4 regions of the Paenibacillus sp. J31R30 genome follow, and region 3 is predicted to be linked to each of the others. Evidence: riboswitches for the same ligand, from Rfam matches in the RefSeq annotation. Region 3 holds a riboswitch; each other region holds the start of a gene.

Region 1 (3,950 bases), on a different contig from region 3:
ACTTCGCCTTGATAAGCTCTGAGATTACTTGTCATGTGATTCTGCTTAGCGAGTTCTACGATGGACCGCCCTTCCTGGGTGTCATCAAACAACGAAGTGAGAACGGCTGCTTCCATGAGTTCCTCTTGGGATACACCCGTTGCAGGATAGAATGCTGATGCCATTCGGTTACCGAACGTGATCGTGCCTGTTTTATCCAATATGACTGTATGTATATCCCCAGCTGCCTCAACAGCCTTCCCTGATTTCGCCAAAATGTTAATTCTCGTAACGCGGTCAATCCCTGAAATGCCTATGGCTGATAAAAGTCCCCCAATCGTCGTGGGTATTAAGCACACGAGCAGCACAATTAACGTTGACACCTCCAATTGAACGCCAGCAAATTTGGCCAATGGATACAACGTTACGACGACAATTAAAAAGATGAGGGTTAAGACTGTAAGGAGGGTCGTCAGCGCGATTTCGTTCGGTGATTTCTGCCGTCTTGCCCCTTCCACCATTTGAACCATCCGATCCAAAAAGGAATACCCAGGGTTAACGGTAATCTCAACCTGAATCCAATCGCTGGTTACGAGGGTTCCGCCAATGACGGAGTTGTTATCACTGTTCGCCTCTTTAATGACGAAAGCCGATTCTCCATTAACGGAGGACTCATCAATGGCTGCAATGCCTTCCACTATTTTGCCATCGCCGGGAATCAAATCCCCCATTTCTACCAATATACGGTCACCTTTGCGTAATTCATTTCCGGCAACGACCTTTATGCTGCCATCTTTCGATAACAGCTTCGCCTTTAATTCCTTTCTGGTTTTGATCAAGCTGTCCGCGTGTGCCTTACCTCTTCCTTCAGCTAACGCTTCTGCCAAGTTCGCAAATAATATCGTAAACAATAGAATGAAAAATACAGTGAGGTTATAAGTCATCTGTGTCTCGGTATGAAAATAATGCGGAAAGAGCAGCAATAAACCAATGACAAAGGTCGCCGTTTCCAACACGAAAAGCACTGGATTTCTTATCATTAATCTTGGATTTAATTTCAGTACGCTATCCAACAGGGCTCTAATAAACACTTTGGAATGAAATGATTGCTTCCATCTTTGATTCATGAAAAACCACCCTAGAAAGAGATATACGCCCCAGAATGCTCAAATAAATAATTGCGGAATCACGAATTGCCCTAAACCACATGTACCAAGATTCGTTGAAATCGTCAATAATCCGCAATGACAATCATTACCATGTCCTGGCTGCAGCTTATCGGATAATTCACAATCAAATCGAAAACATTCAATACGGGTAAATTTACATGTTTGTGTACATTCATCTGATTCACTTACTAGCGTCAGGGGTTCGGGGTACATCATAGATTCACTCTCCTCAAATTGGGAACAACAAAAAAAGCCAAAGAGCAGAGAATCTCTACTCTCGGGCTTCAAAGAAAACGCATATGTGCGCTATGGAAAGCTCGAAAAGAAAGTGGTTCTCTCCCAATTCGCTTACGAGGTTAGCTGTCGGATTCGGGCTTGGAAGTGCCCTACTTTGGCAAGCTGCGCTTGCTTTAGATTCACCCCGAGAAACCGATTCTATATCCGATCGGCTCCGGTTGGTTCCCCCGATTCCCTTGCGGGAACTCAGCGTTTTGCATCTATGTATTGTTGCTGAAACGAATGTTACGCCGATTGCTACTGAATGTAAAATGCGCTTGAGACACTTATTTCGCAATTTGTGACATTTAGTGTTTATGAAAGCGCGTCCAATTAGAAATCGCATGCATTTTCAATAGAAATGCTTCGGCATACTTCCGTTTTGGCCATTTCGCAGTAATTAGGTCATGACCAAACGACTTTGAGAAATTATAATGATTTACTTTTTTATTCAATTTTTATAAGTCTGCAACTATTATTTAGCCCATTTTTATACGATTCAAAGTTATAATTATCACATCTCCAGGCTTGTATCATCAAATCGCGGGACACATACCCTTTTCATGTATTTATGCAGCGTGAGTATGAAGAACATCAGATGGAAATCTTAATGAAAAAGGTAGCCCTACTGCGAAGTAAGGGCTACCCACTTTTCGTTTAAAATCATGAATGACATGTATGGTTGTTCTGATAAGATTTCTTGGATAGAATAACATGAAGATCATTGTTCAACTTCATTAAGGAGTGCAATTAAAATGATTCGTGCATTAGCTATAACAAACGATTTGGAAGTTTTAAAAGATGTTCAACTAACTCAGCTTTCGAGTTCAAATATAAAATGGTATTGGGTTGATTTTAACCAGCCAAGTGAAGAAGAATCCAATTTATTAGAAGAACATTTCAACTTTCATCCACTTGCAATTGAAGATTGTTTTCATTATCTGCAACGACCTAAATTAGATCACTATGAAGATGTACACTTTTTCGTAATGCATGCCATCAATCAACAAAATCTTGCGGCTGAAGAAGTGGACTTATTTTTAGGAGAGAATTTCATCGTTACCTTTCATTCCAAATATTCAAAGGAGATCGAAGATGCCTGGTGTCGAATAGCCCTGCAGAAAAAAGGCGTTGATAAAGGTCCTCTGTATGCTTGCTATGTGGTTATGGACGAGTTAGTAGATCAGTATTTTCCGAGTGTCTATCAAATCGAAGATCAATTAAACGAAATCGAAAATAACGTTGGCTCTGAATCTACCCAAGCACTCATGGAAGACATATTTGAAATACGGTCAAGGCTCTTAAAGCTGCGAAGAACTGTCGTGCCAATGAGAGATCTTCTGTATCGAATACTAAATTCAGAACGAATTCAGGGTATTCATAAACTGTCACACTACTATACAGACGTGTATGATCATTTGTTGAAACTATCTGAAATGATCGATTCTAACAGAGAGATGACAGCTGATTTACGAGACAGCTACATTTCTCTTAATTCCAATAGAATGAACACGATCATGAAAACTTTAACAGTCATCACGACGATCTTCATGCCTTTAACTTTCATAGCCGGAATCTACGGAATGAACTTTGATTACATGCCCGAGTTGAAGTGGCAATGGGGTTACTTTATCGCGTTAGCGGTCATGTTCGGAATTGGTATTGGCATGTTTATGTCGTTTAGAAACAAAGGATGGTTTAAATAAACAAAGCTGAATTTTCCCAGTAATACAAAAACGGATACTCCCATAAAAGAGGGGTACCCGTTTTTGTTTGAGTAGATAAAAAAAGAATAGTTTGTGCTTACCAATCTCTGTTTCGAATGGCTTCTTCTGCGTCTAACCGAATATTAAAATGTTTCAAAATTTCTTCAACGGTTTGTCCTATAGAATCCCTTGCAGCCGTCTCAATCTCGCTGTCGTCCTCATAAAAATCCGCTTGCAACTCATTTATTGCATCTGTCATATCATCAAATTTCAATTGGATTTCGTTAATACTACGGTTCCCCGTTTCTAAATATTCAACGACTTCTACCAATTGTACTTTGACTTTGTCTACTAAAGAATTTGGGAAATAGGGGTCATTATACATATCAACTAAATATAGTTTTTCATTAAATTTTGCCATTTCGCACTCTCCCAAAAAAATGCAGTTTTGTTGACTTATAGTAACACAATCCGAGGATAGATGGTAGTAAGTATTGAATTAAACTCCCTCTATAAGAAATCGCTTTTCACTTAAATACTCGCTAAAGGATTCCATTTCTTTGCTAATGTTTAGTGAGTTTTCCGTTTACTGTATTACTTGATTAGCCCCTTATCCTTCAACCACTGCTCGGCAACGACACGTGCTTGTTGTCCTTCCAGATCCACTTTGCCATTCAACACAGACATCGCACGATCATCGATTTTGCCTGCTAGCAGATTAAGCACTTCCTCCAATTCGGGATGTGACTTGAGGGTGTCCATACGGACTATGGGCACTGCGTAGTAGGGAGGAAAATACTGCTTATCGTCTTTGATTACC
Region 2 (3,950 bases), on a different contig from region 3:
TGGCACAACGCTTGATAAAACATGGGATGGCAAGGAAGGCAGCATCGAGTTCAAATTATCGCATACGTCCCCTGTCGACTGGGTGCGCATTGATCCCAAATACACGCTCATACTCGAAAATAAGCACATCAACAACTTTTATCAAACACAATTAAATACAAAGTGGCAAATCCGGTGGAATCTCGGCATTATTCAACTCCTGCAAGCCATATTCGGCTCAGTCGCCTGGTAAGGACATGGCTTACGTCTTATGACAAACTCAGCGTATGCTTACGAAGCCAGTTTTCTAACGAAAACTTTAAGGAGGGACCCTCGTTGGCCACCTATATCAAATCCGGCTTCAGGGCAGCTATGGCGCAGCCTTTTGCCACCATTATTTTGTTCCTGTATCAAATGGGTTGGGGTATTCTCTTGTATAAGCTAGTGCAGGGAATACTCGTCCCCCTCATGCATCGATTCCCTGGTGCTGAGCAGCCCAAGCAGGCTTTGCAAATCTTTCTAGCAGAAGGCCAGTTTCAATTACTCAAAACTGATCTTAGCTATTCTTATCTCTGGTGGCTCGCTGCTCTCTTATGCGCCCGCATGCTGCTAACGCCCCTCTTAAATGGCGGTGTTTACTATTCGCTCACGCACGCTCACCAGAATGCTGGCTACCGTTTCTTTCGCGGGATGAAGGAGCTCATGCTCCCTTTCCTGCTTGTGTATCTGATCCGGATCGCATTTACCCTGCTTCCACTGATCTGGATTTTCCCGAAAGCTACGTATATTCTAGGGCATAGCAGCTCCTATGAGCAGGTTGTTCTCAAGCTTCTGCCCTGGATTCTCAGTTTACTGGTCTACGGATTTCTCCTGCAGCTTCTGTTTATGTATGTCCAATTCGCGATCGCAGCCAAGTTAGGGATCACATCGACAGTCATCTCTTTCTTTCGATATTCGCTGCCGATTGTCGGACTTGCCATTACCCTCTTACTTTTCGCAGGACTATTGGCAGGTGTCACGGTCACAGCCACCTACTTGTGGGCAGGTCTGGTAGCGCTAATCATTTATCAGCTGTACCCACTTTTTCACATTTTCATCCAAATCTGGGGCATTTCTTCCCAATATCAGCTACTTTCAGCCAAAATATCCAATTAATATCCAGCAAAACAGCGAATAGGCAAACATTCTCCCCCTTCTCCTTGAGAAAGGGGCTTTTTTTTGTCTTTTTTCCGAACTATTCCACTTATTTTTAGCCTAATTTTTAAACTTAAAAGAGGAATTTCATTCTTTATGACGAATTACAAGGACTAGCATCAAAAAACCAAATATTTCATGCCGAATTCCTCAGTTTATGGGGAAACGGGGGAACCACTCCGGGTGAATTGATCTTGCAAGACAGGGATCATAGGGAACCTTCAACCGAACCCTCCAGCTAACCTCGTAGGCACCGGAAGGAGACAAGCAGTTGAAGAAATTTGTTGGTCTTGTTTTTAGTCTTGTTTTGTTTTTGAGTGTTAGTGTAGGAAGCGTTTTCGCGGCATCCGATATGGATAAAGCGGTAGACGAGCTTGTAGGAACGCCTTACAGATGGGCAGGAACGACAACCAAAGGATTCGATTGCTCTGGTTTCACGTCCTACTTATTCGGCGAATTCGGCATCGATCTTCCACACAGCTCCAAATCACAAAACGGCGAAGGCTACTGGGTTGACAAAAAAGATCTTCGTAAGGGCGATCTTGTATTTTTCAACACGGATGGCAGCGGTATCTCTCATGTAGGTATGTACCTCGGAGACGGTGAATTCGTTCACTCCGCTACGAATCAAGGTGTTGTGAAGAATAAGTTGAGCGAATCCTATTATGCGAAGCGATATGTATCCGCCAGACGTGTTCTGTGGGATGATATCTACAATCAACTAACTGCTGAATCCAAGTAATGTTCTCGGCACAGAATGAAGCCCTGCAAGCTTTGCTCGTAAGAGCGGCTTGCAGGGCTTCATTCATTTGAACGTGTGTATCGGCCACAAGATGAGTAAAACAAAGATAAGTAATAGCCCATGGGCTTTGAGGAAGGATTGGCTAGTATGGACACTTCACAAAATAGTACATCACCCCCATTTCCCGGTATTATACGATCCATCGATGAGATTAGAGCCGTTATTGGGGAGCCTCATCCTGCGGTTCAACATAAGGTTATTAATCAAATCGACGAGCACGCACGTGCGTTCATTGCAAAATCGCCATTATTCTTCTTCTCTACGTCGAATGCTAACGGCTCGAGCGATGTGTCTCCCCGCGGGGATGCCGCAGGATTCGTACGGGTTGTGGATGAACGCCGCCTCGTCTTCCCAGAAAGACTTGGCAATCGCCGACTAGACTCGATGCAAAATCTGCTGACCAACCCGGAAGTCGGTCTCCTGTTCATCATCCCAGGCGTCGAGATGGTGCTCCGCGTCAATGGCCGCGCTTGGTTGACGAAGGACGAGGAGCTGCTGTCGACCATGCAGCTAAACGGGAAGTCACCGATCGCCGCTGTCGGCGTCGAGGTGCAAGAATGCTTCGTGCATTGCAGCCGCGCGCTCAAGCTGTCGAAGATTTGGGATCCCGCTACATGGGTACCTGAGCAGGAACAGCCGGACGGCATGGATATGTTCCGCGCGCATGTCGCGTTGAACGGGATTGCGTTGGAGGATTAGGCTTAATGAGCAAATAGCCAAAAAGTGTAACTTGACATAGCATGTGAGCCATCCTATAATAACGGCATGTCGTTTTCTAGGGTTCCGCGGCGCATGTTCGCCGGCTGGTCCAAGGGAAAACACACAGCGGATACGCTGTGGTCACGGAGGGAGAAAAGCCCGGGAGTCTATCGCAGCAGTGCGATATTCCCGGGCTTTTCTTTGTTTTTTTTGTGGCACTGACGACATAATACTTACATGAAGGAGTGTTCATAATGGCATGGTTATACCTGGTCATTGCAGGTGTTTTCGAGGTGGTGTGGGCCATCTCATTGAAATTTTCCAACGGATTTACACGGCTCGTTCCCACGATTATCACGATTCTCGGGATGATCGTTAGCTTTTATTTCTTAGCTTCAGCCACGAAAACCTTGCCCATCGGAACGGCTTATGCCGCATGGACCGGAATCGGTGCTGTCGGCGCGATTATCATTGGCACACTTTTCCTCAATGAACCGATCAGCTTAATTCGTATCTTGTTTATGGTATTGATTTTGGTCGGTGTACTCGGGCTGAAATTCACGTCGGGGCACTAAGTAGTGTTAGGCTCTTACACCTCGCTCATCTGCGTAACAACATTGGCAATCCGGCGGAGGCGTGTCTCTTGCGTTTTCGCGTCCTCGACCTGTCGGACGAATTCTTTGCGCTTGGAAAAAGCCAGTGCTTCAAATCGCTGAGCGGCACCTTCTGCTTCAGACAAAGCGGCTTGAAGATCGGCTGGGACCTCTACCGTCCGAGGGGCGAGATCCAGCGCCAATGTGACCTCGACGGGGTCATCGGCCTTCAAGCCAGAGGCTTGTCTGTGGGCTTCACTGAGCGGAATCAGATATTCTCCCCCCATCACCGCGATTGTTGTGCGATATGTGTAACCGTTCATGGTCACGGAAACGCTTGGCTTTTTGCCTCCCGCTAACGTGGTCATGACCTCTTCGGGAATAGAAATCCCAGTAGCATTCTTATTGTGTGCTTTCATAATGGTCGTATGGAACGTTACACTCATGGTCGATGCCTCCTACGGAATAGTGTGGATTATTTGATCGTATAGCTCACGTACCAGATGCTGCCCCCCACGAATATCCGCAAGTGTTGCGATAGCGGTCGAAAGATGTCATTCAGCTCTTCGTAGCTAAAATAGTTCTTGAGAATTTCGTGCTTGGAGCCGTCGGCTAGTTCGCGTCTTTTGTAGGTGTCTTCACTATCCGCATAAGTGATGAGCTCGCCGCCTCTTCCAGGTACA
Region 3 (3,950 bases):
AAACAGTGGTTATAAAGCGGTCGTAGTGTGACCCAAGCGAGAAACAACCACGTACCCTGAAGTGAAAAGCTATACAGGAAGCTGCTTCGAAAATAGACTCCCATTTCATGCTCTATCCGCAATAGAAACATCCGATCGGCACTGCGGGTCAGTGTTCGAATAGGACTTGAAGTGACGAGTGGAACGAGCACGAGCAGCACGATCCATAGGTACGGGTAATCTGTCGGAAGGCGCTGTAATGTTTTTGCATAATAATAGGAAGAAACGATGACAAGAAACAACAAAAAGCCGATAAAGTTACTTCGTGCGGCATACTGCCAATACCCCATGGATTCCTTCATATAATGTTGGAAACGCTGCTTCCATAATGCATGTGTGTTAAATGCAGGTGTAGTATTTTTTGACTGACTCATGCTATGACTCCTTGAACAAGCTTGTAGAAGATGTCGTCTAATGACGCTTGAGGCAGCTCTGTTTGCGCGCGTAATTCGACTAAATCTCCCTGCGCAACCATATGGCCTTTGTGGAGAACGACATAGGAATCGCAATATTTTTCAATTGTAGACAAAATGTGTGAGGAAATGAGGAATGATGCGCCTTTTTGCTTCATTTTAACCATTAATTCGAGCAAGGAACGAATTGCCAAAGGGTCGAGTCCAAGAAACGGCTCATCGATAATATACAGGGAAGGCTCGATCAGGAACGCATTCATAATCATGACCTTTTGTTTCATCCCTTTGGATAAATGACTGGCGAAGCTGTTCAGCTTGTCCTTCATTTGAAACTGCTCTAAAAGAGACTGGGATCGTGTTTCGTAATCCTCCTTGGAAATGCCGTAGGCCATGGCCGTTAGCTCAAGGTGTTCGCGAATTGTTAGCTCTTCGTATAACTCCGGACTTTCGGGTACGTAGGCATATGTCGCTCGGTATGGTATTGGATTTTCGGCTAAGGTAAGACCGTTGATACGAATGGTCCCTTTTTGCGGTTGTAGCAGCCCGAGAATATTTTTGATGGTCGTACTTTTACCTGCCCCATTGAGTCCGATTAACCCCATCATTTCACCTTGGCGGATCGAAAAAGTGAGGTTGTGGAGGACGGGCTTGTTGGGTAAATATCCACCGAATAAAGCGTTTACCTGTAAGATGGGAACCATCTCAATTGCCTCCCTAAATAGCAAATTATTGGTATTTACTGATCAAATACTTCCAGAATCATTATAAACAAATTTGCATTTTTAGCCTAGTTTTGGTCATTAAACATTAAAAAATCGAGTATACGTACGTTAAAGTTAGACACATGTAGATATAAGTGGGTTATATATGAAAAATAATCGAAATTTAATCGATTTAGCCCTTTTTAACGGGTGTTAATCCCTTTACAGGTTGAGATTAACAGCGTAATATACTTTTCATAATAACTTAATATCCAATTTGCCAATTTTCCATTCGCTGAGTTCCAAATGTGGGAACGGGGGAACCACTGCAAGCTTAATAAGCATTCCAATGCGGTTAAGTAAGCAGAGAGTAATAGGGGTGAATCATAGACGTCAAACAAGCAGTTTGCGTCTACGTAGGGCGACTCTCACGTCCGAATCCGTCAGCTAACCTCGTAAGCGTAAGAGAGGTAACGATTGTCGTGCGTGCTATTTGTATTTCACTATGCAAACTAAGCCAGCGAGAAGAGTCCTCTTCTTGCTGGCTTTTTGTCCTCATAAAGGGTTTTACACAGATCGGAAGACATAAAATAACCCGGAATTCATAGGATGATGAATAGGTAAAAGGGGGGGACGACCAGATTCAGCAGGGTAAGCAGGCTGATGATGGCGAGCATGTTAAGTTAAACTAAAAACCTTAGTCGCGTCAAATTTAATCATGCTGTAACCTGGCGGCGAGGCTTTGAAGGAGGACCGGAGAAGTGGGCAGTATCTCAATTAGCGAGACCCATGTAAAACGATCATCCAGCATGTCCTTCGCATTGCGATGGAAGCATGAAAACTTGCGTTTGATTTTAAGCCTAGCTATAATCTCAATCGCAATGACTTTCATGTTTTTGGTGTTGTTGTACGGAACGGCTACCAAGAGCGTATCCGTGGTTGTGAATGGACAAGAAACTGTTGTGCACACGAAGCAATGGGTCCTGCAACGCCTACTGGATGAACAAGCCATAACGATTGGTGAACATGATGAAATTTCAGCTGCACTCACGACCAAGCTCAAGGGTGGAGACAAAATTGTCATCGAGCATGCCTCACCAATTCAATTGACTGCTGATGGAAAGACCACCACTGTTTACACAACTGCAAGAACGGTAGAAAGTGCATTGCAACGTTTAAATATTGCACTTGGGGAGAACGATCGTATTTCTCCCGAACCGACAGCCGCTCTTAGCACAGGCGATGAAGTCAAGATCGTCCGTGTGAAAAAAGAGACGGAGGAAGTCTCTGAACCGATCGCATTCGAGACAGAGAAAAAGAATGACGCATCTTTACTTAAAGGGAAAGAGCAAGTCGTCCAAGAAGGTAAAGAAGGCGTTCTGGTGAAAAAGAAAGAAAAGACTTTCGAGGACGGAGTTTTAGTCGCGGAAGCAGTTGTGGGTGAAGAAGTACAAACAGAAAGCGTTAAGAAAGTAGTATCCGTAGGCACCAAAAATCCTGTGGTCGTACTCTCCGCCTCTTCGCCGAGTGTGGATGAGGTATCCAAGAATGGTGTGACCTTTGGCTACAAACAAATTCTCAAGAACGTAAAACTTACAGCCTACTCAGCGGGTGCTGCGTCGACAGGCAAAGCCGAGGGCTCCTCTGGTTATGGTAAAACCTACACGGGAACTACCGTAACTGAAGGACGTACGATTGCCGTTGACCCGAAGGTGATTCCACTGGGTTGGTGGGTATACATTGAAGGAATTGGCTTCCGTCGTGCTGAGGATATTGGCAGCGGCGTGAAAGGTCAAATGATCGATGTGTACTATGAAGATCACGGTTATGCGAATAAATTCGGAACGAAACAAGGGTACACGGTGTATGTGGTAGGCCCCACAAAACCGTCCCAAAACTAACGTGTAAACGTTAATTAGGCCGGGAACACTAGGCTATACACGTAGCTTGGCATATGCCTGCGCGAAAGAAGAGGAGACCCCTCTTCTTTTTCTGCGTACTGGGGAAGGAAAACGGTGATGATAAAAGAAATGATCGTTGTGGAAGGTAAGGACGACACGGCTGCCATCAGGCGCGCTGTGGAGGCGGATACGATTGAAACAGGCGGCTCCGCCATCGGACAAGCCGTGCTCAAGCGAATAGCGCTGGCTCAGCAGCGCAGAGGTGTCATTATATTCACGGATCCGGATCACGCTGGTGAGCGGATTCGCAAAATCGTGGCAGCCAAGGTACCTGGCTGTAAGCATGCCTTCATTACGCAGGAACAAGCTGCGTATAAGGGTGATATTGGCGTCGAGAACGCGACGCCGGAGACGATCCGCCAGGCGCTTCAGAGCCTGCGGACAGAGTACAATGCGGCGGTCTCGCAGCTGACGATGGAGGATTTGATCGCTGCCGGCCTCATCGTGCATCCAGATGCGGCGGCTCGCCGTTTGGCCGTAGGCAACGCGCTAGGCATTGGTTATTGCAATGGCAAGCAATTTTATAAGCGCTGTGCGATGTTTCAGATTTCGCGAGAGGAATTCGAGGCGGCGCTTGAGCATTTGAATTGAATTGATGGAATCACGAGAACGAGAACCTATAGATAACGAGGTATATCCCATGACGATATCCGAGCAAGAAGTGATTGTAACCGCAGAAGATGTAGCTACACCGAGTAAAACGAAGCAAATTATTAAGAAGAATGGTCTTGTGTTGAAGAAAAGCTTAGGCCAGAACTTCTTGATTGATCAAAATATATTGAGCAAGATCGTCATGGCCGCTGAGCTCGGGCCTACGAAGGCTGCGCTCGAGATCG
Region 4 (3,950 bases), on a different contig from region 3:
CGTAATGCCAGTAATGACGAATAGGAAATGCCATCCCAAGTATTGAACGATGGAACCGCCAGCGACGGGGCCAAGTCCTAGACCGAGTGACGCGGCAGACAAAATAAGCGACATAGCTCTACCTCTACGCGACAGCGGAATGTAGCGGGTTACGAGAACGATACCGAGCGATGGAATCGCGCCTGCGCCAGATGCTTGAATCAACCTTGTAAGCAGCAAGAGTCCAAAGCTGTCCGTGAACAGCCCTAGGATGGATGCACCGCCTAGTGAAAGCAGAGCAATGACGTAAAGTCTGCGAATGGGTACAAAGTCGGACAAGCGGCTATAGGTAATAGAAGAAATAGCGAAAATGATCGAATACCCCGTGACGATCCACGATGCCGTTGAGGGGCTGAGTTCAAATTGTACGGAAATCTTGGGCAAAGCCAGATTGAACATCATTGTGTTCATGATCACCAGTACAATAGTAAAGCAGAGTAACCAGGAGACAGGCGTTTCTCGTAAGCGGCTAGGCAGCTCTGATTGAGCGTTTGTGGTTCCAGTATTAGAAGTGATTGCATTGTTTGACATCGTACACCATCCGATCCTTAACTATAATCTATTTTGTTACAGATTAGCATGGTGGGTACAATGTGTCAACGAATTGGCCATGGTAAAAATAGTTGATAACTGAATATTTATTCGTTAAAATGTATTATTATTCATTGAAATTCAAGGGGGTAATCTAGTGGGACATGCGATAAGAAAAGCAGAAATGAAAGATTTGGAGGCATTAACAGAGCTGATGGTTGCCTATATTGTCGGCTTTTATAAGAAGCCGCGGCCTGAGTTGGCTGATATCCATCGTCTGATCAGCACCTTACTTCAGGAGCAAGGGGGGATTCAGTTTGTGGTCGAAAAGGAAGATGAGCTCATCGGCTTTGCGACGCTGTATTTTGCATGGAGCACGATGAAGGCTAGTCCTATTACGATCATGAACGACCTGTTCCTTCTAGAGCCATTTCGGGGAACCGCTGCGGAAGAAGACTTGTTCCGGAAGTGTCAAAACTATTCCAAGGAAAACGGCTATGCCTACATGTCTTGGATCACCGCACCAGACAATCATCGGGCACAACAATTTTTTGATAGAAGGGGTGGAACACGCGTAGATTGGGTGAATTACACCATGAACTGGCGTTTTTCCAACTAATTACTTCGTTTTATCCAGGTATGATCGTTCTAGCATGTCACTTTTCACAAAATACCTCGAGTACCTACGAGAATGGAAGATAATCAACGAATCAGGTAATTGTAAGCGAATTATTGGGGCATGGAAGAGGTGGAAGAGAGCTTTTTACGTTTTTTCCCTCCTTTACTATGTTGACAGAAGAGAGTAGTATTCAACACGTACATGAACAGTTGAATATTTCGCTTAATTTTCTTTTAAGAAAAGCGGGGGAACCACGAGTAACATGGGGTGAATAATGGTGCTGATACCAAGTACCTTTTAGGGCAGATTTTCTCGCGGCCCGAACCCGACAGCTAACCTCGTAAGCGGTCGTGAGAAAGGAGAACATGTGTTTAAAACACAAGGTCAATCCTTGTGTTTTTTTGCGTCATTTTTACCCAACTAGTACATTGAGATTAGCTTTTATTGGAGGAACGACCACGAAATGACAAGTGATTCATTGAAGAAAATTGTGTTTGGTAAGCCGCTAAAGTCGAGTGAGATTGAGTCGGAGAAAATGCCTGTCTGGAAAGCTCTCCCCATCCTGTCTTCTGATGCCTTATCTTCTGTATCGTATGGGACGGAGCAAATTCTGTTAGAGCTCGCAACCGTGGGAATTGCTGCATTTGCATTCTCCTTGCCGATTGCGATTTCGATCATCGCATTGATTTTGTTGCTTGTGCTCAGCTATCGGCAAGTGATTGAAGCCTACCCGATGGGTGGCGGCGCTTATATGGTTACCAAAGAAAATTTAGGCATGGTGTGGGGGCGACTAACAGGTGTCTCACTGCTGATCGATTATACCTTGACCGTGGCCGTTTCGATCTCGGCAGGTGTGCAGGCGATTACTTCGGCCTTTCCTTCTGCAGTACCGTATATTGTTCCGCTTACCATCTTTCTGGTTTGGATCATGGTCTGGATTAATTTGCGAGGCACTTCCGAATCAGGAACCGTTTTTGCGATTCCGACGTACTTTTTCATCCTTTGTATCCTGTTGTTAGTAGGTAAAGGTATCTTCGATTTAATGACCGGCTCACTTAATACGCATGCCATTGATTTCACACCTAACGCTGCGACGAACTCATTAACGTTATTCGTACTTCTTAAGGCGTTCTCCTCGGGTTGTTCAGCTGTAACAGGCATCGAAGCAATTTCCGATGCTGTCCCGCATTTCCGAACGCCATCTGTCAAAAATGCTAAACGCACGCTCATCTCCTTGGGCGGCCTGTTGGCAATCGTCTTCGGTGGTGTAACGTTGATCGCCTTAGGGTATGGAATTGCCCCAGATCATAACGGGCACACTTCGGTTCTATCGATGGTGACCGAGCAAGCGTTTGGACGCGGCGTGATGTACTATGCGACTCAAATCGCGACGATGCTTATTCTAGTGCTAGCTGCTAATACGAGCTTTAATGGATTCCCCATCTTGGCGTCAATCATGGCCCAAGACAAAAACTTCCCGCGCATGTTCTCCTTCCGTGGAGATCGACTTTCGTATCATTATGGCATCATCACGCTTGGCGTGCTGGCAAGTCTGCTTCTGATTGGCTTTAAAGGGAAGACTGATGCACTCATTCCGCTTTATGCGATCGGCGTATTTTTATCCTTTACACTGGCTCAGGCAGGTTTGGTACGTAAATGGCTGAAGGAGCGCGTATCCGGCTGGATCGGCAAATTGATCATCAACGGTTTAGGCGGCATCGTTTCTTTCGCGGTTCTCATCATATTCTCTGTGACGAAATTTAGCGAAGGCGCTTGGATCGTCATTATCGTGACACCGATTCTACTCTGGATCATTACGAAGATCAGCCACCATTACGATGACGTAGCCAACCAGCTGCGCATCGATATCACACAAGACCGTGTTTGTACCAAAGAACCCGTCATTATCGTACCTGTGGCCGGGATTCATAAAGCTGTAGAGCAAACGCTGAACTATGCGAAGTCACTCTCGCCTAACGTTATTGCTTTCTATGTCTCCTTCTCGGATGAAGATGAGGAGTCGATGCAGGAGAAATGGCAAATCTGGGATCCAGGTGTTCGCCTCGTAGTGTTCAAGTCGCGGTATAGAACGATCTTGAAGCCGCTGGCTGAATTCATTGAGCGTATCGACACGCATGTGTCAGAGAAGCAGTCTATCATGGTTATTCTCCCGCAATTCATGCCAAAAAAATGGTGGCACCGTCTGCTCCATAATCAGTCTGCGGCGCGTATTCGCTCGAAGCTTCAAGCCGATAAGGATATCGTTGTTGCGACAGTCCCGTATCATTTACACCAATAGACGTGTACAATAATAGGGAGAACATGTAGACGAGGTGACCTTATTATGGTGAAAAAGAAAGCTAAAATGACGCCAGCTGCGGCTAGCGTGCAAGATAAACCAGCAACCCTGAAGGATCTGCTGCGTCCGGAAATTTTGGAAGGACTCAAAGCCCAGGCTGACGCGATGAAAGCGGAAGAGCAAGCGAAGAAGGACGCAGAGAGAGCCAGGGTAGAAGCGGCTCGCAAGGCGGAAGAGAAGCGTCTTGAAAATGATTTTGCTTATCAGCTGGAGAAAAGCAAATTAGATTGGCGGAAGCACAAATGAGGGGGCGCACGATGTGCCTCCTTTTCTTTATATGTGCGATGACAGCGCTTGCAGGGTGTGTAGGGGAGGAGGGGGCTAAGGTGGTGGAGACATCAGTTGCGACTGCAGGAACCACACCCCCGACACAGCTAACTACTGCTGAGCCATCAAGGTCCT

Evidence for each region. A riboswitch is a leader RNA that binds a small molecule or an ion and turns the genes downstream of it on or off. The one in region 3 is predicted to bind cyclic di-AMP.
Region 1: it holds a riboswitch for cyclic di-AMP, as region 3 does, so the genes downstream of both, AC58QO_RS13045 (hypothetical protein) here and AC58QO_RS32040 (resuscitation-promoting factor) in region 3, are expected to answer to the same signal.
Region 2: it holds a riboswitch for cyclic di-AMP, as region 3 does, so the genes downstream of both, AC58QO_RS18880 (C40 family peptidase) here and AC58QO_RS32040 (resuscitation-promoting factor) in region 3, are expected to answer to the same signal.
Region 4: it holds a riboswitch for cyclic di-AMP, as region 3 does, so the genes downstream of both, AC58QO_RS18210 (APC family permease) here and AC58QO_RS32040 (resuscitation-promoting factor) in region 3, are expected to answer to the same signal.

What each region holds. Positions count from the first base shown of each region.
Region 1 is NZ_JCAUAV010000003.1:300,411-304,360, reverse strand. It holds gene kdpB (potassium-transporting ATPase subunit KdpB) at 1-1,106, opposite strand, end outside; gene AC58QO_RS13045 (hypothetical protein) at 1,146-1,364, opposite strand; cyclic di-AMP (ydaO/yuaA leader) riboswitch at 1,478-1,647, opposite strand; gene corA (magnesium/cobalt transporter CorA) at 2,180-3,130, shown strand; gene AC58QO_RS13035 (DUF5713 family protein) at 3,228-3,551, opposite strand; gene AC58QO_RS13030 (glycine betaine ABC transporter substrate-binding protein) at 3,725-3,950, opposite strand, start outside.
Region 2 is NZ_JCAUAV010000005.1:26,140-30,089, forward strand. It holds gene AC58QO_RS18870 (M1 family metallopeptidase) at 1-232, shown strand, start outside; gene AC58QO_RS18875 (hypothetical protein) at 316-1,134, shown strand; cyclic di-AMP (ydaO/yuaA leader) riboswitch at 1,303-1,441, shown strand; gene AC58QO_RS18880 (C40 family peptidase) at 1,445-1,915, shown strand; gene AC58QO_RS18885 (MSMEG_1061 family FMN-dependent PPOX-type flavoprotein) at 2,063-2,674, shown strand; guanidine-I (ykkC/yxkD leader) riboswitch at 2,740-2,842, shown strand; gene sugE (quaternary ammonium compound efflux SMR transporter SugE) at 2,929-3,249, shown strand; gene AC58QO_RS18895 (YdeI/OmpD-associated family protein) at 3,264-3,713, opposite strand; gene AC58QO_RS18900 (methyltransferase domain-containing protein) at 3,743-3,950, opposite strand, start outside.
Region 3 is NZ_JCAUAV010000021.1:12,112-16,061, forward strand. It holds gene AC58QO_RS32030 (ABC transporter permease) at 1-413, opposite strand, end outside; gene AC58QO_RS32035 (ABC transporter ATP-binding protein) at 410-1,153, opposite strand; cyclic di-AMP (ydaO/yuaA leader) riboswitch at 1,437-1,630, shown strand; gene AC58QO_RS32040 (resuscitation-promoting factor) at 1,915-3,054, shown strand; gene rnmV (ribonuclease M5) at 3,172-3,705, shown strand; gene rsmA (16S rRNA (adenine(1518)-N(6)/adenine(1519)-N(6))-dimethyltransferase RsmA) at 3,755-3,950, shown strand, end outside.
Region 4 is NZ_JCAUAV010000004.1:291,182-295,131, reverse strand. It holds gene AC58QO_RS18220 (MFS transporter) at 1-570, opposite strand, end outside; gene AC58QO_RS18215 (GNAT family N-acetyltransferase) at 728-1,189, shown strand; cyclic di-AMP (ydaO/yuaA leader) riboswitch at 1,399-1,551, shown strand; gene AC58QO_RS18210 (APC family permease) at 1,653-3,488, shown strand; gene AC58QO_RS18205 (YqkE family protein) at 3,534-3,794, shown strand; gene AC58QO_RS18200 (polysaccharide deacetylase family protein) at 3,875-3,950, shown strand, end outside.